2 regions of the Paraburkholderia sp. J67 genome follow, and region 2 is predicted to be linked to the other one. Evidence: riboswitches for the same ligand, from Rfam matches in the RefSeq annotation. Region 2 holds a riboswitch; the other holds the start of a gene.

Region 1 (10,770 bases), on a different contig from region 2:
GAACAGCGGCGCCAGCACGAGCATCGTGAAGCCGGACACGCAGGTCGCCGCGAACGCGGTCACCGAAGGCATGTGCAGCGTGCGCACGAGATACGTAGGCATATAGAAGACGATCACGTACATGGAAGACGTGGAGCTCGTCATGAGGAAGGTGCCGAGCACGAGTGTGCGGGCGTGCTCGCGCAGGACCACACGCACGCCGTTGAATGCCGAGTTGGCCTCGCTCACGTGGGTTTCTTCGAGGTGACGCCGAATATAAAAGCCCACCGGCGCGATCAGCAGGCCGACCAGGAACGGCAGGCGCCAGCCCCATGCCTGCAAGGCGTCGGGTGGTAGCCACGCGGAGACGGCCACGCCGGACAGCGCGCCAAGCAGCGCAGCGCCGCCTTGCGTTGCCGCCTGCCAACTCACCAGGAAGCAGCGACGCGCCTTGCCGCCCGATTCCATTAACAGCGCGGACGCCGCGCCCACTTCACCGCCTGCCGATAGCCCTTGCAGCAAGCGGCCGATCACCACCAGGATCGTTGCGCTCACACCGATGCTGGCATAGCTGGGCGTGAGTGCGATGAGCGCGGTGCCGGCGGTCATGAGCGCGATGGTCAGCGTCAGCGCCGCCTTGCGGCCGCGCCGGTCGGCAAGATTGCCGATCAGAAGCGCGCCGAGCGGCCGCATGAGAAAGCCCACCCCGAACGTCGCGAACGACAGCAATAGCGACGTAAGCGCGCTGCCGGCGGGAAAGAACAGCTTGCCGATCGTCACCGCGAAAAAGCTGTAGAGCGTGAAGTCGTACATTTCGAGGCCGTTGCCAATTGCGGCGGCCACGATGGCGCGACGGGTCGGCGCGCGTCGTGCAGGACTGGCCGAAGCGTCGCTGCGGCTCATGGGCGGCACGACGCTGCTCAGCGTGCGGGGCATTTCGTTCATTGACGTCCCTCTTAACAGATCGTCGCGTGGTGGGCGGCCCGCTCGGGCGGGCGTGGAATCGTTGCGCAAGTCGCTCACGCGAAGCGCGTGGCGCATGCCGTCAAACGGTGAGCCCAGTGTTTGTTGCCAAAATCACCGCGACAAGCGACTGATTTTCAATCGCTTGCCATCTGGTTATAACGGCGCGCCGAAAGAGGATCGGGGCGATGCGTTCAGGGCTTGAGGGCGGGGGCGTTGAGCGGATCGTAGTCGCGCAAGGCATCGACGATCGCATCATGCAGGCGCGACGCCGAGGCTGGCAGCGTATGGCGGTCGCGTGTGACGAGGGAAATAGTGCGCTCGGGCATGGCCTCGTCGAGCTCGAGAAAGTCCATCGTTTCACGCATGAAACGACTGTTGGTCGATTCCGACGACAGCAGGATGAGCGAGTCCATTTGCGAACACATGGCAAGCGCGAGCGACATCGACGAGCATTCGATCACGCGCTCCGGCAGGTCCATGCCATGTTGGGCGAACAGTTGCACGAAAGGCGTGCCCGCATCCTCCAGCGGATCGAGCACGAGCCATTCGGCCTGTTGCAGCGCGGCGAGCGAGCGCTCGGCTCGCAGCGGATGACCCTTGCGCGCGGCCACGAGCGTCGCCATGCCGAGCACCGGCGTGCAGTCGAGCGCGGAGTCCGGTGCGATTTGCTGCGACGTGACCGCAAAGTCGAGCGTGCCTTCGCGCACCTGTTCGAGCAGTTGCATCGGGCGCATTTCCAGCAGGCGCAAATGCACGCGCGGAAAATCACGCCGGAACACCGAGAGACAATCGGCGAGCGGACGCAGCAGCGCGGTCACGGGCGTCAAGCCGATACTGATCTCGCTCAGCGCGTTGCCCTTCATTTCCTCCATATCGTCGCGCGCGCGGCGCACCTGGTCGCTGATGAGCCGCGCATGGCCAACCAGCCGCTGGCCATAAGCGGTGAGTTGCGCGCCCTTGCTGGAACGCACGAACAGCGTGGCCCCCACGTGCGCTTCCAGTTCCTTGAGCGCCTTGCTCAGCGCCGACTGCGTGACGTGCAGCATGCGCGATGCTTCGAGAATGCTGCCGGTCTGGGCAACCGCAACCAGCGCCTTGAGTTGATGCAGTTTCATGATGAATCGCCGTGTGGAACGGGTGAGACTATCGCACAGCGGTTTTTGAAAATCGATTGCCGGTTCCACCGAACGCGGGTTAATCTTGTCGCGTTCCAACACGCTGCATGGGAGAGATCGTCCTACCTGGACGACGCCGACGGAGCAACCGCCCCGGAAACTCTCAGGCAAAAGGACCATGCAGCCGGAACATCTGGAGAGCGGCGCACCGCCATGGTGGCGCCCACCGAAGGGGAACCCTGCGCGCCGTAAGCGCGTGGGCGAAACTCTCAGGTACATGGACAGATGGGGCATCGGCGCCGGTTGAAATCGGCCGGCGATGATCACTCCCATCTGGACACTGTCATGTCACGAATTGCCGTTATCGGCGCCGGTATTACCGGCGTCACCACCGCCTATGCGCTCGCCCGGCGCGGCCACCAGGTCACCGTCTTCGAGCGCCACCGTTACGCGGCGATGGAAACCTCGTTCGCCAATGGCGGCCAGCTTTCCGCCAGCAATGCGGAGGTCTGGAACAGCCGCGCCACGGTGCTCAAAGGCCTGCGCTGGATGTTCCGGCGCGACGCGCCGTTGCTCATGAATCCGCGCCCCAACTGGCACAAATACAGCTGGATTGGCGAGTTCCTGCGGCAGATCCCGAACTATCGTGAGAATACGATTGAAACGGTGCGCCTGGCGATCGCCGCGCGCGAGCATCTGTTCTCGATCGCGCAACGCGAATCGATCGACTTCGATCACGAGCAACGCGGTATTTTGCACTTCTACGCAACGCGCAAGGAGTTCGATGCGGCGACGAAAGTCAATGCGCTGCTGCGCGAAGGCGGGCTCGACCGGCGCGCCGTCACACCCGACGAAATCCGCGCCATCGAGCCCACGCTCCAGGGCGACTTCTTCGGCGGCTTCTTTACCGAATCGGATTCGACCGGCGACATTCACAAATTCACGCGAGGACTTGCGCGTGCCTGCGAACGGATGGGCGTGACGTTTCAGTACGACACGACGGTGCAGGCAATCGCAGATATGGCGGGTGACAGGGTCTGGATCGACACGCTATGCGATGGCCTGCCCGCCAGCACGACGTTCGATCGCGTCGTGATCTGCGCGGGCGTCGGCAGCCGCGCGCTCGCCGCGCATGTGGGCGACCACGTCAACGTGTATCCGGTGAAGGGCTATTCGATTACCGTGTGCCTCGACGGCGCCGCGAGCCGCGAGGCCGCCCCGTGGGTCAGCCTGCTCGACGACGCGGCGAAAATCGTCACGAGCCGCCTGGGCGCGGATCGCTTCCGCATTGCGGGCACAGCGGAACTCAACGGCGTCAACCGCGATATTCGCTCCGACCGCATCGAGCCGCTCGTGCGCTGGGCGCGCGACTATTTCCCGTCGATGTCGACGGCGCGCGTGATTCCGTGGACGGGATTGCGCCCCATGCTGCCCGCCATGTTGCCGAAGGTCGGACGCGGACGGCGCCGCAACGTGTTCTACAACACGGGGCACGGCCATCTCGGCTGGACGCTCTCGGCGGCCACGGCGCAAGCGGTCGCCGACCTCGTGAGTGAAGACCTCGAAGCCACGCGTGCCCGCGCGGTCGGCCCATCGGCCAGCGCCGTCACGTCGGGCGTTATGCGCTAACGCCGCATCCGCAAGGTGCAGCCTATGTCCGGCTGCACCTGCCTTCTGCCTGAGCCCCCCACCCTGCGCGCGGACACGACTTCCCGCGCGTGTCCCCAATTTTCTCGCGCACTCAGTAGTATACCCCCCCACCCTATTGATGCTAGACTGCGTCCCGTCAACGAGAGGACACAGATGAGCCATACGATCCGGGAAAAACAGAAGCTGCTGAACCGCATCCGCCGAATCAAGGGGCAGGTCGAAGCGATCGAGCGCGCGCTCGAAGACGAGCGCGGCTGTATGGAAATCCTGCAACAGGTCACCAGTTGCCGCGGCGCGATGAACGGTCTGCTGGCCGTCGTGCTGGAGGACCACATCCGCACTCATCTGGTCGATGCCGAGCCCGACGACGAGCATGGCAGCGGCACCGAGCAACTGATCGAAGTCGTGCACAGCTATTTCAAGTGAGAGCAACATGAGCCGGTTTGAGGACGCCGCCTTCGGGGCGGGACACGACCATATCTTCCTGGGCGCCGCCCACGAGGACAACGAACGCAGGACCTGGATGGTCATTGCGCTATGCAGCGCCATGATGGTGGCCGAGATTGTCGGCGGCAGCCTGTTCGGTTCGCTGGCGCTGGTGGCCGACGGCCTGCATATGTCCACGCACGCGGGGGCCATGCTGATCGCGGCGCTGGCCTACACGTATGCGCGCCGCCACGCGAGCGATAGCCGCTTCGTGTTCGGCACGGGCAAGCTTGGCGATCTCGCGGGATTCACGAGCGCGATCGTGCTCGCGATGATCGCGCTGCTGATCGGCTATGAGGCCGTCTCGCGCTTTTTCTCGCCGGTGCGGATCCACTTCGGTCAGGCGATTCCCATCGCCGTACTGGGTCTGCTCGTCAATCTGGCCAGCATCTGGCTGCTGAGCGGCGATCATCATGGGCACTCCCATGGCCATTCGCACGGTCATTCACATGGCCATAGCCACGGTCACGATCATGACCATGATCACGGCGACGAACACGATCATGGCGATGAAGCGCAACTGCACCGGGACCACAACATCCGCTCGGCGTACATCCATGTGATTGCGGACGCAGCCGTCTCCGTGCTGGCGATCATTGGCCTGCTGCTCGCACGCGCTTTCGGCTGGTTGTGGATGGACCCGCTCGCCGGCGTGATTGGCGCACTCGTGATTGCGAACTGGTCGTGGGGCCTCATGCGCGATACCGGCGGCATTCTGTTGGACATGAACGCCGACCGCCGCATGGCCGATAACGTGCGCCACGTCATCGAGGATAACGGCGACACCGTGCTCGACCTTCATGTATGGCGTATCGGCCCGGGCCATATGAGTGCGGTCGTGTCGGTCGGCACGCGCGACGCCCAGCGCAAGCCCAGCTTCTATCACGCGGCGCTCAAGCGCTTCGAGGGACTCTCGCACGTGACCGTCGAAGTCAATCCCGCCGTCGCTGGCGTCTGAGTCATGGCCGTCAAGTCTCCCTGTATCGACCTATGCGCGTTCGACGGCAAAACCGGGTTCTGTACCGGCTGCTATCGAACGCGAGAAGAAGCGCGCGGCTGGAAAAAGATGACCGATCATCGTCGGCATCAAATCATCAATGAGCGGTCGCGCCGTGAAGCCAAGGTGAATCCCGAGGCGCCTCAAGCACGCAAGCAGAACTAAAGGTATCGGCGAACGCGCACAATCAGCGTCACGTTGAAAAAACCGGCAATGCCTGCGCTATACTCGCGGTCAATGAAATTCATCCGGACCCTTCTCGTTCTGCTGCTGTGCGCGATGCTGCCCCTCTCGGGGCTGGCAGCCAGCGGCCTGAGCGGGCCATGTCCGATACAGGCTACGGTCTCGTCGGCCGCCGACGCCGACATGCAAGGCATGCCGGGTTGCGAGACGATGAAGTCTGCGCCTACCGACCACGGTAAATCCGGCGGCACGCTCTGCAAGATGACGGCCCAGTGCCAGGCCGGCAGTCTCTACCATCCCGTTTCCCTCCCCGTTCTGACGCGTCCTGCCGGGCGCGTCATCGAACTGCACTTCCACTACGCGCAAGCCTGTCCCGGCCGCGGCCCAGACGGGCTGTGGCGACCGCCGCGCGCGCTCTGACTCCGCTCATCCGGTACACCGCCTGAACGTCGATCTGGACGCTAATCCGGACGCTCATCTGGACGTTTAGCGCGGTGATGTCGTCCCGATCCGGGACGTGAGCCCCCTTGTCGATTCGTATGCCACATGAGCGTCATGTCGGCAGGCGCGGGCTCGACCCAACGGAGTTCATCATGCATTTAGCCAATGCCTTGCCGGCGCGCCGGCAGGGTGGACTGCGGCTGCGCGCGCTCGCCCTCGCGCTGACGCTGGCGTTCGCCTGCAGCCTCGCCGCTCACGCACAAAATGTGGACGAGGCCGCCCCCTGGACACTCGAAGCCGCGCTGCAAAGCGCCGCCCAGCGCAACACATCGATCCAGGCCGCCCAGGCATCCGTCGATGCCAGCGCCGAATCGGTCGTGAGCGCGGGGCAGCTACCCAATCCCAAACTCTCGGCGGGCATCGACGCCTTGCCGGTCAACGGCGACCAGGCATTCACCATCGGCCAGAACATCCTGACGATGCGCCGCATCGGCATCGAGCAGGAATGGGTGTCGCCGCACAAGCGCGCATTGCAGAGCGATCTGGCGGGCAGAATGGCCGAGCGCGAGCAGACCGGCTATCTAACGCAGCTTGCCAGCGTGCGCGAGCGCACGGCCAGCGCATGGCTCAACGCGGCGTATGCAAAGCGTGCCGTGGCGTTGCGCGCGGCGCTGCTCGATCACATGAACCACGAGCTTGCCGCCACCGAAGCCTCGTATCGCGGCGCGAAAGCGACGGCCGCCGATGTCACCCAGGCGAAGCTGATGCTCGCCCAGGCCAGCGACGACCGGCTCAAGGCGCGCCAGGTGTTGCAGACGGCGCTCATCGATCTGTCGCGCTGGACCGCCGCGAGCGTGACCGACATCACGGGCGAGCCGCCCGCGCCGGAGTCCACGGTCGCAGCATTGCCCGCGGATCAGTTGCGCAGCGTCGAACCCGCCCTGATCGCAGCGGCAGCCGATATCCACGTTGCCGATGCCGATGTGGCGGTCGCTTCGAGCCGTCGGAGTCCTAACTGGACCTGGAACGTCTCGTACCTGCAAGGCGGGGCGAATTCGCGCTTCGTTTCGGTGGGCGTGAGCATTCCGCTGCCGATCCACCGCGCAAACGTCGAAGACCGCGACGTCTCGGGCAAGGCCGATCTCGCCACGCGCGCGAGGCTGAGCTACGAGGACACGCAGCGCCAGATCGAAGCCGATATCCAGACGCTCGCGACGACGCTCGCAAGCGGCCGTGAGCGCCTGGCGGCTTTGCAGACCGCGCTCGTCCCCGCCGCCGATGCGCGCGTGGATCTGGCCGTCGCGGCTTATCGCGCGGGCACGGGCTCGCTCGCCGAGACCTTCGCCGCCCGCCGCGCCCAGCTCGACGCGCAGCTTCAGGTGCTCGACCTGCAACGCGAGGTCTCGCTCACCTGGGCCCAGCTCGAATATCAGGTCGTGCCGCCCGCGCTTGCCGTCAATCCGTGAGAACTGCCGTGAGAACCGACATGAAACTCAAACCCCTTGTTCTGGCAGCGGCGGCGCTCGCCGCTGGCGCGGCCCTGCTCGGCGCCGGCTATGTGGCCGGTGCTCGCCATGCACCGACCGCCACCGTCGTCCCGGCGTCCTCTACCTTTACCTCGACCTCAAGCGATCGCATCGACCCGAAAACCGGCCGCAAGGTGCTGTACTGGCACGACCCGATGGTGCCGAACCAGCATTTCGACAAACCCGGCAAATCGCCCTTCATGGACATGCAGTTACAGCCTGTGTACGCCGACGAAGGCGGTGCGGACGGCATCAAGGTCGCCGCTTCCTTGCAGCAGAATCTCGGCATCCGCTACGCGACGGTGCGCCGCGTGAGCGTTGCCGATGGCTTCGATGCGATCGGCACGACGCAATTCGACGAATCGAGCGCCGATGTCGTGCAGTCGCGCGTGACGGGCTATATCGACCGCCTGTACGCGAGCGCGCCACTACAGCGCATTGCCCGAGGCGCGCCCATCGCCTCGCTCTATGTGCCGGACTGGCTCGCGCCACAGGAAGAGTATCTTGCGTTGCGACGCAGCGGCATGGATCCCGCGCTGCTCGGCGCGGCACGCGCCCGCATGAAGGCGCTGTCGATTCCCGATGCACTGGTCGCCGCGCTCGATCGCACCGGCCAGGTTCAGACGCACTTGACGCTCACCGCGGCCGAATCGGGCGTCGTGAGCGAGTTGAACGTGCGCGATGGTGCGATGGTGACGCCGGGTCAGACCGTCGCGAAGATCACGGGTCTCGCGAAGCTCTGGCTGCTCGTCGAGATACCTGAATCGCTGGCCTTGCAGGCACGGCCCGGCATGCATGTCGACGCCACCTTCGCGGCCGAACCTTCGCGGCACTTCGGCGGGCGCATCCGCGAAATTCTTCCCGGCATCAGCACGGACAGCCGCACGCTTCAGGCGCGCCTGGAGCTCGACAATGCCAGCGGAGCGCTCACGCCCGGCATGCTCATGCGCGTACGCGTGAGTGCAGCTACGGCTGCTGCGCAACTGGTCGTGCCGTCCGAGGCCGTCATCACAACCGGCAAGCGCTCGCTCGTCATCGTGCGCAACGGCAATGGCAGCATGCAGCCGGTCGAGGTCGTGACCGGACGCGACACCGGCAGCGATACGGTGATTACATCGGGATTAACCGAGGGCCAACAGGTGGTGGCATCGGGCCAGTTCCTGATCGACTCGGAGGCGAGCCTGAAATCGGTGTTGCCGCGGCTCGAAGGGAGCGAAACCGCAGGAGTCCAGCCATGATCGCGCGCGTCATTCGCTGGTCGATCCATCAACGCTTTCTGGTCCTGCTGGCGACCTTGCTGGTTGCGGCATGGGGCGTGTATTCGGTGCGTCAGACGCCCCTGGACGCTCTACCCGACCTTTCGGATACCCAGGTAATCGTCAAAGCCTCGTATCCAGGCAAGGCGCCCCAGATCGTCGAGGACCAGGTAACGTATCCGCTCACCACCACCCTGCTCGGCGTGCCGGGCGCGACGACGATCCGTGCTTACTCGTCGTTCGGCGACGCTTTCGTCTACGTGCTGTTCGACGACAAGACGGATCAGTATTGGGCGCGCTCGCGCGTGCTCGAATACCTGAACCAGGTCCAGAGCCGCCTGCCGCCCGGCGCGAGCGTCTCGCTCGGACCCGATGCCACCGGCGTGGGCTGGGTCTACGAGTACGCGCTCGTGGACCGCACCGGCCAACACGATCTCGGGCAGCTGCGCGCGCTCAATGACTGGTTCCTGAAGTTCGAGTTGAAAGCCGTGCCCAACGTGTCCGAGGTGGCCAGCATCGGCGGCATGGTGCAGCAGTATCAGGTCGTGCTCGACCCCGACCGCTTGCGCGCCTATGGCATCACGGCTGATGCCGTGACGGACGCCATTCGCAAAGCCAACCAGGAATCGGGTGGCTCCGTGGTCGAACTCGCCGAATCGGAATACATGGTGCGTTCGTCGGGCTATCTGCGCACCCTCGACGATTTCCGCCATATCGTGCTGCGCGCGAACACGGCGGGCACGCCGGTCCTGCTGGGCGATGTCGCGCGCATCCAGATCGGGCCGCAGATGCGACGCGGCATTGCGGAACTGAATGGTCAGGGCGAAGTGGCCGGCGGTGTGATCGTGATGCGCTCGGGCAAGAACGCGCTGACGACAATCGAAGCCGTAAAGGACAAGCTCGCCGCCTTGAAGCGGTCCTTGCCGCCCGGCGTGGAGATCGTCACGACCTACGACCGCTCGCAGTTGATCGAGCGCGCCGTCGGCAATCTCAAGGACAAGCTGATCGAGGAGTTCATCGTCGTCGGCATCGTCTGCGCGTTGTTCCTGTTTCATCTGCGCAGCGCCTTTGTCGCGATCCTGTCGCTGCCGCTGGGCGTGCTCGCGGCCTTTATCGTGATGCGCTACCAGGGCGTGAACGCCAACCTGATGTCGCTCGGCGGCATTGCAATTGCGATCGGCGCGATGATCGATGCGGCGATTGTCATGATCGAGAACGCGCACAAGCATCTGGAAGCGTTCGAGCGCGCGCATCCCGGCGAGCCGATCGCGCCCGCGCAGCGCTGGGAGCTGATCGCGCAATCGGCGGCGGAGGTAGGACCTGCGCTCTTCTTCTCGCTATTGATCATCACGCTGTCGTTCATCCCGGTTTTCTCGCTCGAAGGTCAGGAGGGCAAACTGTTCTCGCCGCTCGCGTTCACGAAGACCTACACGATTGCGGCCGCTGCGGGCTTGTCGGTGACGCTGGTGCCCGTGCTGATGGGCTACCTGATTCGCGGGCGCATTCCGCACGAAGCGGCCAATCCGATCAACCGGGTGCTCGTGCGCGTCTACCGGCCACTGCTGGAGGCGACGTTGCGCCGCCCGTGGGTCGTGATCGGCATGGCCGTCGTGGCGCTCGCATTGACGGCGATCCCCGTGTCGCGACTAGGCGAGGAATTCATGCCGGCGATCGACGAAGGCGACCTGCTCTACATGCCGACCGCGCTGCCCGGCATCTCCGCCGACAAGGCCGCCGAACTGCTGCAGCAAACCGACCGGCTGATCAGGACGGTGCCCGAAGTCGCCACGGTATTCGGCAAATCGGGGCGCGCGGACAGCGCCACCGATCCCGCGCCGCTCGAAATGTTCGAGACCACGATCCAGTTCAAGCCACGCAGCCAGTGGCGCGCGGGCATGACGCCGCAGAAGCTGATCGACGAACTCGATGCGCGCGTGAAGGTGCCGGGCCTCTCGAACGTCTGGGTCCCGCCAATCCGCAATCGGCTCGACATGCTCTCGACCGGTATCAAAACGCCGGTGGGCGTGAAGATTTCGGGCCCGGATCTCGATGGCATCGACCGCGTCGCGGCGCAGATCGAGGCGGCGGTCAAGACGGTGCCCGGCGTCACTTCGGCACTGGCGGAACGCCTGAATGGCGGGCATTACATCGACGTGGACATCGACCGCCTC
Region 2 (10,770 bases):
AAGTCGAGCGTCGAGCCGTCGGGCGCAACGTTGTCGCCGATATGCTCGATAAAGAGACGCTGCGCCGCGCCAATCATCTTGCGGTTGTCGAGCGTGAACGCGATCATCGCAATCAGTTTGACGCGATGGCTCTGCCAGTTGTTCGCGTAGGTGCCCTTGAGCGGGCGCGGTTGCGCGTCCACCTGCTGGATGTAGCCGTTGGCGAACTTGTTCAGGAACACCATCGTGGCGTTGCGCGTTTTCACGGGCAGCGCGCTGGCGGTCATGTCGTAGGCGAGGATCAGCCCTTCGAAGTGGGTTTCGTCGATGGGGTTGAAGCTCGGTTGATACGTCGCGACCCAGGCCTGCAGGAAGCGATCGACGAGCTTCAGATAGCGCTCGTCGCTGGTCGCGCGCCAGGCGAGCGCCGCATTGCGCATCAGGTCGAGTTCCTTCTCGGCCTCCACGCTCTGGTCGTAAATACCCTCGTGCGGCAGCGTGCCTTCCGTGTGCAGCGTCGCGAGCGGATGCGGCGTGTCGTTCACATGCGCCTGCACCTCGGCCACGAGCGCTTTCACGCCCGGATCGGCATTGGTGCGCTCGCTCGTCTGCAGCGCGGGCGCTGCACAGAAGTTCATCGCCGCGCGCGCCGGTTGCGCCGCGCTCAGGACCACGAGGCCCATGCTCACGAGACAGGCCGCGACGCGTGCGCGCCGGCCGTGGGCCTGAATTGCTGCCGGAGCATGCCCGGCAAAGGCCGTTCCCACCTTCCGCGCCATGCGCGACTCCCTGGTTCAAGGCTGACAGGTGTGTGATGTTAACGGTTTGGCGGGTGTTTGCGGCGGCAAATGTGCGTTGCGTAAAAGCCGCCGCGGCCCCGAACGGGGCACGCGGCGGCTCGAACGCCTCGCAGCGGGGCCGGATGGCGGGCGCGAAGGGGCGCGTGTTACTCGCCCGCGGTCTGGTCGGCCTGATCGTCGGCATATTCGCCGACGGGCACGCACGAGCAGAACAGATTGCGGTCGCCATAGACGTTGTCCGCGCGGCCGACCGGCGGCCAGTACTTGCGCGCGACGAGCGAAGTCAGCGGATACGCCGCCTGTTCACGCGGATAGGCGCGCTTCCAGTCATCGGCGATCACGACCGCAGCCGTGTGCGGCGCGTGGCGCAGCGGGTTGTCTTCCTTGTCCGCGCGGCCTTCCTCGACGGCGCGAATTTCTTCACGGATTGCAACCATCGCGTCGATGAAGCGGTCCAGCTCCTCCTTCGACTCCGACTCGGTCGGCTCGACCATCAGCGTGCCCGGCACCGGGAAGCTCATGGTCGGCGCGTGGAAGCCGTAGTCCATCAGACGCTTGGCGACGTCGTCCACGGTGATGCCGCTCGCATCCTTGATGGGGCGCAGATCCAGAATGCACTCGTGCGCGACCAGGCCGCCCGGGCCGCTGTAGAGCACCGGGAAATGCGGCGCGAGCTTGTTCGCGACGTAGTTCGCATTGAGGATCGCGGTTTCCGTGGCGGCGGTGAGGTTCTCCGCGCCCATCATGGCGATGTACATCCACGAGATCGGCAGGATCGAGGCGGAGCCGTAAGGCGCTGCGCTCACCGCGCCGATGCCGTGATCGTCACGCTTGTAGCCCGACGAAAGCTGGTTCGGCAGGAACTGCGCGAGGTGCGCGCCCACCGCGACCGGACCGACGCCCGGGCCGCCACCGCCGTGCGGAATGCAGAAGGTCTTGTGCAGGTTCAGGTGCGAAACGTCGCCGCCGAACTGGCCCGGCGCTGCCAGACCCACCATCGCGTTCATGTTCGCGCCGTCCACGTACACCTGGCCGCCGTGCGTATGCACGATGTCGCAGACTTCGCGCACGTTCTGCTCGAACACGCCGTGCGTCGACGGGTACGTGATCATGATCGCCGCCAGCTTCGCTGCGTGCTGTTCGGCCTTGGCCTTGAGATCGACGAGATCGACGTTGCCTTGCGCGTCGCAGGCCACGACGACAACCTGCATACCGGCCATCTGCGCCGACGCCGGGTTCGTGCCGTGCGCCGAAGCGGGAATCAGGCAGACGTTGCGATCGGCTTCGCCACGCGACGCGTGGTACGCCTGGATGATCAGCAGACCCGCGTACTCGCCCTGCGAGCCGGCGTTCGGTTGCAGCGAGACGGCGGCGTAGCCGGTTGCGGCCACGAGCATCTGTTCGAGCTGATCGACCATCTCGCGATAGCCGACGGTTTGCTCGGCGGGTGCGAACGGGTGGATGCGGCCGAATTCGGGCCACGTCACCGGCAGCATTTCCGAGGTCGCGTTGAGCTTCATCGTGCACGAGCCGAGCGGGATCATCGAGCGGTCGAGCGCGAGATCCTTGTCCGAGAGGCTACGCAGATAGCGCAGCATTTCGGTTTCCGAATGGTGACGGTTGAAGACCGGATGCGTGAGGTAGGCGCTTTCGCGTGCGAGCGACGCCGGGTACGACACGGCGTTGCTGGCGGCGAGTTCGGCGTCGAGCGCATCGACCGACGGCACCTCGCCTGCGAACGCGCCTTGCGCGAACACGGCGAGCAGGTCGGCCAGATCGGCGCGCGTCGTGGTTTCGTCGACGGACACACCCACGCGCGTTTCGCTCACGCGGCGCAGGTTCATGCCGCGTGCGAGCGCGGCGTCGAGCAGCGCCTGGGCGCGCGGGCCGGCTTCGAAGGTGAGCGTGTCGAAGAACGCTGCATTGACGAGCGTGTAGCCGAGTTGCTTCGCGCCCGCAGCCAGGATCGTCGCGACGCGGTTCACGCGCTGCGCGATGCGCTTGAGACCCTGCGGGCCGTGGTAGACCGCGTACATGCTCGCCATGATCGCGAGCAGCGCCTGCGCCGTGCAGACGTTCGAGGTCGCCTTTTCGCGGCGGATATGCTGTTCGCGCGTTTGCAGCGCGAGACGCAGCGCCGGGTTGCCTTGCGCGTCGACGGTCACGCCGACGAGACGGCCCGGCATCTGGCGCTTGAATTCGTCCTTCACCGCGAGGTAGGCGGCGTGCGGGCCGCCAAAGCCCATCGGCACGCCAAAGCGCTGCGAGTTGCCCACGGCAACATCGGCGCCCCAGTCGCCCGGCGGCGTGAGCAGCGTGAGCGCGAGCAGGTCGGCGGCGGCGATCACCGCGCCGCCCGTAGCGTGAACTGCGGTAGCGAGTTCGCGGTAATCGCGCACATCGCCGTTCACACCCGGATATTGCAGCAGCACGCCGAACGCGCCCGCTTGAGCGGCGTCAGCGGCGGGACCGACCTTCACTTCGATGCCGATCGGCTTCGCGCGCGTCTTGACCACTTCGATGGTCTGCGGCAGCACGTCGTCGGCGATGTAGAACACGTTCGACTTCGACTTGCCCACGCGCTGCACGAGCGTCATGGCTTCGGCGGCGGCGGTGGCTTCGTCGAGCAGCGACGCGTTCGAGATCGCGAGACCCGTGAGGTCCACGATCATCTGTTGATAGTTGAGCAGGGCTTCGAGGCGGCCCTGCGAGATTTCCGGCTGGTACGGCGTGTAGGCCGTGTACCACGCCGGGTTTTCGAGCACGTTGCGCAGGATGACGGCCGGCGTATGCGTGTCGTAGTAGCCCTGCCCGATGTACGAGCGGAACACCTGGTTCTTGTCGGCGAGCGCGCGCAGGGCGGCGATCGCTTCGGCTTCCGAGCGCGGTTGCGCGAAGGGGCCGAGCGGCAGCGTTTCCTTGCGGCGGATCTGCGCCGGAATCACCGCGTCCATCAGCGCGGCGCGCGAGGCGAAGCCGAGCGCATCGAGCATCGCCTGCTGGTCGGCCGAATCGGGGCCGATGTGACGGGCGGCGAAGGCGTCGTGGGCTTCGAGCGCCGCGAGCGAAATAGCCGAGGGCGAGGTGTTCATCAGACGATCCGGGTGTTCGAGCTTCATGAGGTTTCCTGCCGGCGCGGGTGGCATCGGGCTATCAAAAGGCCGGATGCCGCCGCCGCGCCGTTGCGGTTGCTGGGATTAAGCGCCGATGGCCTTTTCGTAGGCGGCGGCGTCGATCAGCGCGTCGAGCTTGGCGTCTGCGGCGGGCTTGATCTTGAAGAGCCACGATTCATACGGCTCGGTGTTGACTTCGTCGGGCGTGTCGACGAGGTCGGTGTTCGCGGCGACGATCTCGCCCGCGACCGGCGCGTAGATGTCCGAGGCGGCCTTGACCGACTCGATCACGGCGATCGCGTCGCCCGCAGCGACCTTGCGACCGGCTTCCGGCAGTTCCAGGAAGACGATGTCGCCCAGCGCTTCCTGTGCGTGATCGGTGATGCCGACGGTCAGGGTGCCGTCGGCTTCGGTGCGGATCCACTCGTGCGATTCGGTGTATTTCAGATCGGCCGGGATGCTCATGGTTGCTCCAATGCGTGGTTTGCTTATGGCTTGAAAAGGGGGAGGCGTGCGCGGCGCGAACCCTGCGAACACTCGCAGGATCAGGCGACCAGCACCTTGCCGTTGCGCACGAACGGCAGTTTTACCACGCTTGCGGGAAGGGCCTTGTCACGGATCTGCACCTGCACGAGGTCGCCCGGTTGCACGCCCACGGGCACGCGCGCGAAGGCGATGGATTCCTGCATCGTCGGGGAGAACGTACCGCTCGTGATCTCGCCTTCGCCGTGCGGCGTGAGCACCTTCTGATGGGCGCGCAGCACGCCGCCAGCCTTGCCGTTTTCCTTTTGCAGGATCAGGCCGACGAAGGTCGAGCGCGTGCCGTTCGCTTCCAGCGCGGCGCGGCCGACGAAGTCGCGCGGCTCCTTCATGTCGACGGTCCAGGCGAGGCCCGCGTCGAGCGGCGAGACGCCTTCGTCCATGTCCTGGCCGTAGAGGTTCATGCCAGCTTCGAGACGCAACGTGTCGCGCGCGCCCAGACCGCTGGGCTTCACGCCCTGGCGTTCGAGCGCATTCCAGAGTTCGCAGACGGCGGCGGCCGGCACGGCGATTTCGAAGCCGTCTTCGCCGGTGTAGCCGGTGCGCGCGATCATCAGCTCGCCGAACGGCGTGGCTTCGATCATCGCGGCATTGAAGGGCTTGAGGAGTTCGGTGGCGCTGCGCGAGGAGGGCGCGACTTGCCAGACTTTTTCGCGGGCGTTCGGACCCTGCACGGCGACGATCGCCAGATCGCGGCGCGGCGTGATGGTGAGGCCGAAGCCGCCTTCGGCGTTGAGCTTCTCGAACCAGGCGATGTCTTTTTCGGCCGTGCCCGCGTTGACGACGGTGCGGAACACATCGTCGGCGAAGTAATAGACGATCAGGTCGTCGATCACGCCGCCTTCCGGGTTGAGCATGCACGAGTAGAGCGCCTTGCCCGGCGTCGTCAGCTTGGCGACGTTGTTGGCGAGCGCGCGGGCGAAGAACTCGCGCGCCTTGGCGCCCGCGAAGTCCACGACGCACATGTGCGAGACGTCGAACATGCCGGCGTCGGTGCGCACGGCGCGATGTTCGTCGATCTGCGAACCGTAGTTGACGGGCATGTCCCAGCCGCCGAAGTCGACCATGCGGGCATTGAGCGCGCGGTGCGTATCGTTCAGCGGGGTGCGTTTGAGTTCGGTCATGGGGCCTCAGGCGGTCGCGAGGTTTCGTGCGAAGTTTTCGCGCGAAAACGAAAAAGGCCATGCAGGAAACGCCGCCGGCACAATGCCCGTGGTCGTTTCCTGCATGGCCCCTCTGTCCTCGATACCTGAGAGATTGCGCCTTGGAAGACGCGCGCCCCTTCGGTGGGCAGCCTGAACGTCCGGGTGCGTTACGATCCGCGCCGCCGTCCTACTGCCGCTCTCCAGAGTTGCGGACCTGAGTGCCGATTGCGTTGCCGCGCGCGTGAGCACGAAGCAGGCGATTCAGCGGTCCGGCGCGCACGGTCCTTTTGCCTGAGAGTTTGTGGGTTGCCCCTTCGGCGGCGCCACCTGTGTCCTGAAACACCGGCAACGCGCTCTCCCGACGCGCGCAGCGATTGTGCGCGACGCCGCGGGGCTGTGTCAATGCGGAAAAATTGGGCTGGAGCGGCGTTGGAAGTCGATTGCGCGGGGCGGAAAAGGACGTCGTGCATGGCTCGCGCGGCTGGCGGGAGGGTTGCGCGGGCGGGTGAAATTTCACGCGGGTTCTGGCCCGCATTGGCTTCGTCTGGCGGAAATAAAAACGGGCCGCGCGAGGCGGCCCGTGTATCGCATGGCGCGATGAGGCGGATTACTCGCCGATGGCGTGCGCCGCCGTATCGAGTTCCTGATTCAGCACGTGTTGCTCGTCGGCGGAAATGCCGCCGCCGTGCTGTGCGGCCATGTCGTGCGCCTCGCCACGGATCGTGTCGAGACGGTGATGCAGCGCGCCGCCCTGGGGCGGCGGGTAGTAGCCCTGATTCACGCGGGCGTCGATGCGGCGGCTCAGGTTGTCGATGCGGCCGTCGATCTGATGCAGACGGTCCACGGCGACTTCATGCGGATTCGGGCCGGGACGCGGTGCAGGCTGCTGGTTGACGACGCACGCGGCGAGCGTCGAGACAAGCGCGCCAGCGGCGGCAAAACGGAAGGCACGGTTCAAACGGGTCATTCGCGACTCTCCTTTTAGTCGTTATCGCTCTTTTTGGCGTCGTATGTCGGCAAACGTCTCGCGCGCGCGGTGCGATGACCGCGCGACGCCGTGCAGATGTAACCGTTTGTATGGACCTTTCAGAGGCGTCGGACGAATGCAAGGCAGCGCGCCGTGCGCCTCCTTCTGGCTTACGCCACCCGCGCGAACGGAATCGCGCGGCCTTCCTTCGCGCTGCGCATCGCCAGTTCGACGATCGTCATCACGTCGATGGCGTCCTGCGGGCTCACCGGGAACGGCTTGCCCTCGTGGATCGCCGCCGCCAGTGCGCGGTACAGATCGGCGTAATTGCCCGCCGCGTTGGGCACCTCGCGCTCGCTCTCCTGGCCGTCGTCATTCAGCGTGTGCAGCCGGCCAGCCTCGTTGCCGTCGCCGAAACCCGGCTGGCCGGGACGCAGCCCCGCTTTCAACTGGTCCTCCTGAGTGTCGAGGCCATTCTTCAGATAGCTGCCACGCGTGCCGTGGATCGCGAAGCGCGGCGCGTACGCGGCCAGCGCACTCGCGTGCAGCACGGCGTCGAGCCCGTCGTAGCGCAGCACGAGGTGCGCGTAGTCGGGCGCGCTCGCGTTGTCGCGGCGAGTATGGACGAAGGCCGTGACCGATTCGGGCGCGCCGAAGAGCGCGAGCGTCTGGTCGATCAGATGCGGCCCGAGATCGAAGAGCAGGCCGCCGCCGCGCGTGGCGTCCTCGCGCCAGCGCTGGCGCACCAGCGGGCGAAAGCGGTCGAAGTGCGATTCGTAGTGCGTGACGCGGCCCAGTTCCCCGTTCGCGATCAGCTGTTTGACGGTGAGGAAGTCGCCGTCCCAGCGGCGATTGTGGAAGGGCGCGAACACGAGGCCGCGTTGCTTCGCGATGTCCGCGAGCGTGCGCGCTTCTTCGGCCGTGAGCGTGACCGGCTTGTCGACGAGCACGTGCTTGCCGCGCTCGAGCGTGCGGCGCGCGAGTTCGTAGTGCGTGTCGTTGGGCGTGGCGATCACCACGCATTCGATGGCGTCGAGCGCGAGCAGCGCGTCGATATCGGGCACGATCGCGGCGTCGGGGTAATCGGCTTGCGCACGCTCGGCCTGGCTCGTGGCGATGGCGGCGAGCGTGGCCGCGCCGCTATAGGCGATCACGGGTGCATGGAAGGTCTGGCCGGCGAAGCCGTAGCCCATCAGGCCGATTTGCAGCGGTGCAGTCATGAAGCGCGTCCTCTTTCCAGCAGGTTATGCAGCGTGTCCGGCGGCGGCGCGGGTAGCGATGCCGCGGGTGGAGGGAACTGGCTATTTTGGCACGCGCGCCGCCGCGCGTGACAGGGCGCGAGGGACAGATGCGAAGCGACTGTCGCCATTAGCGGGGCGACATCGGCCAGCGAATGGCAACCCGCGCGCCGTGTTAACATCGCTGCTCTCGATCGAGAGGCTCGCAGCGCCGTACAGGCCGCGCCCGCCTTTCGCCGCGCGGCTCGCCGCGTCTGGCCGACCCACGGCGCAGGCGTGCGCCGACAGCACGCGCCTCCCAGCCGTACCACCCGTTTTTCCAATCCAGGCAACGATGTCCGCAGGTCTGAATCCCGCCCAAAACGAAGCGGTGCGCTATCTCGACGGTCCCTGTCTCGTGCTCGCGGGCGCGGGCAGCGGCAAGACGCGCGTCATCACGCAGAAGATCGCGCACCTGATCGAAGCGAAAGGCTTCGAGCCGCGCCATATCGCCGCCGTCACCTTCACCAACAAGGCCGCCGCCGAAATGCGCGAGCGCGTGGGCAAGCTGCTCGAAGGCAAGACGCTCACCACGCCCGGCAAGGAAGGCCGCAAGGTGCCGGCGCACCAGCTCACCGTTTGTACGTTCCACTCGCTGGGCGTGCAGATCCTGCGTCAGGAAGCCGAGCATCTCGGGCTCAAGCCCCAGTTCTCGATCATGGATTCCGACGACTGCTTCTCGATGATCCAGGAGCAGGTGGGCTCGACCGATAAGGGTTTCATCCGCAAGATCCAGTCGATCATTTCGTTGTGGAAGAACGGCCTCGTGATGCCCGAGGAGGCGCTCGCGACCGCCTCGAACGAGGACGAGCACCAGGCCGCCATCGTCTACCGCAACTACATGGCGACGCTGCACGCCTACCAGGCGGTGGACTTCGACGATCTGATCCGCCTGCCCGCCGAGTTGTTCGCGAAGAACGAGCAGGTGCGCGAGCGCTGGCAGAACAAGCTGCGCTACCTGCTGGTCGACGAATACCAGGACACCAACACCTGCCAGTACGAACTGCTCAAGCTGCTGGCGGGCCCGCGTGCGGCCTTCACGGCCGTGGGCGACGACGACCAGGCGATCTACGGCTGGCGCGGCGCGACCATCGAAAACCTCGCGCAGCTCGGCAAGGACTATCCGAAGCTGCACGTCATCAAGCTGGAGCAGAACTACCGCTCGACGGTGCGTATTCTCACGGCGGCGAACAACGTCATCGCCAACAACCCGAAGCTGTTCGAGAAAAAGCTCTGGTCCGAACACGGCATGGGCGACACGATCACCGTCACGCCCTGCAACGACGAAGAGCACGAAGCCGAATCGGTGGTGTTCCGCCTGTCCGCGCACAAGTTCGAGCGCCGCGCGCAGTTCCGCGACTATGCGATTCTTTATCGCGGCAACTTCCAGGCGCGCATCTTCGAACAGGTGCTGCGCCGCGAGCGCATTCCCTATGTGCTCTCGGGCGGCCAGTCGTTCTTCGACAAGGCCGAAATCAAGGACATCTGCGCGTACCTGCGCCTGATCGCCAATCACGACGACGATCCCGCCTTCATCCGGGCGATCACGACGCCGCGACGCGGCGTGGGCAACACCACGCTCGAAGCGCTCGGCTCGTTCGCGGGGCAGGCGAAGGTGTCGCTGTTCGAGGCGGTCTACATGGGCGGCATCGAGGCGCGGCTGTCGGCGCGCCAGGTCGAGCCGATGCGCGTGTTCTGCGATTTCATGCAGCGTCTGGCCGAGCGCGCGGTCAAGGATCCGGCAACGGTCGTGCTCGACGAACTGATGGACGCGATCCACTACGAGGCCTACCTCTACGACGCCTTCGACGAGCGTCAGGCGCAGTCGAAGTGGCAGAACGTGCTGGAATTCATGGAATGGCTCAAGCGCAAGGGCACCAAGCCCGAGCAGGAGATCGGCGAGGATGCCGAAGCCACGGGCTATGACAATACCGACAGACTCGCCGACACCGGCAAGAACCTGATGGGCCTGATCCAGACCGTCGCGCTGATGTCGATGCTCGAAGGCAAGGAAGAAGACCCGGACGCGGTGCGACTGTCGACCGTGCACGCGTCGAAGGGGCTGGAGTATCCGCACGTGTTTCTGGTGGGCGTCGAGGAAGGCATCATGCCGCACCGTGGCGGCTCGGAAGACGACATCATCGACGAAGGGCGCATCGAGGAAGAGCGCCGCCTGATGTACGTGGCGATCACGCGCGCACAGCGCAGCCTGCATTTGAACTGGTGCAAGAAGCGCAAGCGGGCGCGCGAGACGGTGGTATGCGAAGCGTCGCGCTTCATCCCCGAAATGGGACTGGACGATGCGCCGCCGCCCACGGCCGAAGAAGCGCCGATGTCGCCCAAGGACCGGCTCGCGAGCCTGAAGGCGTTGTTGCAGAAGGGCTGATCTTTCCGCGTGGGGCCGAAACGAAAAGGGCCGCATCGATTGACGATGCGGCCCTTTGTTTTGCTGCTGGCGCCTGCGCTTACTTGGCAGCGCTCACCATGTAGTCGACGGCGGCTTTCACATCGGCGTCGGAGGCGTTCGAGCCGCCCTTGGCCGGCATCTGGCCTTTGCCGTGCAGCGCGTAGTTATAGATGGTGTCCATCGGATCTTTCAGGCGCGGCGCCCAGTCGGCCTTGTTGCCGAACTTCGGCGCGCCCAGCACGCCCGCCGCGTGACAGGCCTGGCAGACCTGCGTGTAGAGCGCCTTGCCGGCCTGCGATGCGTCGGCGCTGGCGTCGGCGGCCGGTGCGGAGCTGGCCTGCGGGATCGCGGCGATCGCAGCGGCGGCGGCCGTGGCCTGAGCCGCGTTGGCGTCGGCGGCAGACGCGGGCGCTGCGGCCGCCGCACCCGACGCGCCATTGGCCGCACCCGGTGCGGGCTTGGGCGGGTCCTGGAAGTTCGCGCCGCCGTGGTTCGCCATATAGGCGACGGCGAGGCCGATCTCGTAGTCGGAGTAATCGTCG

Evidence for each region. Region 2 has a riboswitch for glycine ahead of gcvT (glycine cleavage system aminomethyltransferase GcvT). Riboswitches for the same ligand answer to the same signal wherever they lie in the genome.
Region 1: another riboswitch for glycine. It lies ahead of U5782_RS30645 (D-amino acid dehydrogenase); the one in region 2 lies ahead of gcvT (glycine cleavage system aminomethyltransferase GcvT).

Annotation. Positions count from the first base shown of each region.
Region 1 is NZ_CAJMZK010000023.1:65,126-75,895, forward strand. Features, by position in the region: gene U5782_RS30635 (MFS transporter) at 1-924, opposite strand, end outside; gene U5782_RS30640 (LysR family transcriptional regulator) at 1,137-2,060, opposite strand; glycine riboswitch at 2,159-2,249, shown strand; gene U5782_RS30645 (D-amino acid dehydrogenase) at 2,346-3,689, shown strand; gene U5782_RS30650 (metal/formaldehyde-sensitive transcriptional repressor) at 3,864-4,136, shown strand; gene dmeF (CDF family Co(II)/Ni(II) efflux transporter DmeF) at 4,144-5,154, shown strand; gene U5782_RS30660 (DUF1289 domain-containing protein) at 5,158-5,358, shown strand; gene U5782_RS30665 (hypothetical protein) at 5,431-5,796, shown strand; gene U5782_RS30670 (TolC family protein) at 5,970-7,283, shown strand; partial or broken gene U5782_RS30675 (efflux RND transporter periplasmic adaptor subunit) at 7,304-8,566, shown strand; gene U5782_RS30680 (efflux RND transporter permease subunit) at 8,578-10,770, shown strand, end outside.
Region 2 is NZ_CAJMZK010000004.1:2,479-13,248, reverse strand. Features, by position in the region: gene U5782_RS09615 (alginate lyase family protein) at 1-758, opposite strand, end outside; gene gcvP (aminomethyl-transferring glycine dehydrogenase) at 926-3,898, opposite strand; gene gcvH (glycine cleavage system protein GcvH) at 3,977-4,357, opposite strand; gene gcvT (glycine cleavage system aminomethyltransferase GcvT) at 4,438-5,556, opposite strand; glycine riboswitch at 5,659-5,791, opposite strand; glycine riboswitch at 5,848-5,948, opposite strand; gene U5782_RS09595 (hypothetical protein) at 6,185-6,544, opposite strand; gene U5782_RS09590 (oxidoreductase) at 6,715-7,764, opposite strand; gene U5782_RS09585 (UvrD-helicase domain-containing protein) at 8,117-10,207, shown strand; gene U5782_RS09580 (c-type cytochrome) at 10,287-10,770, opposite strand, start outside.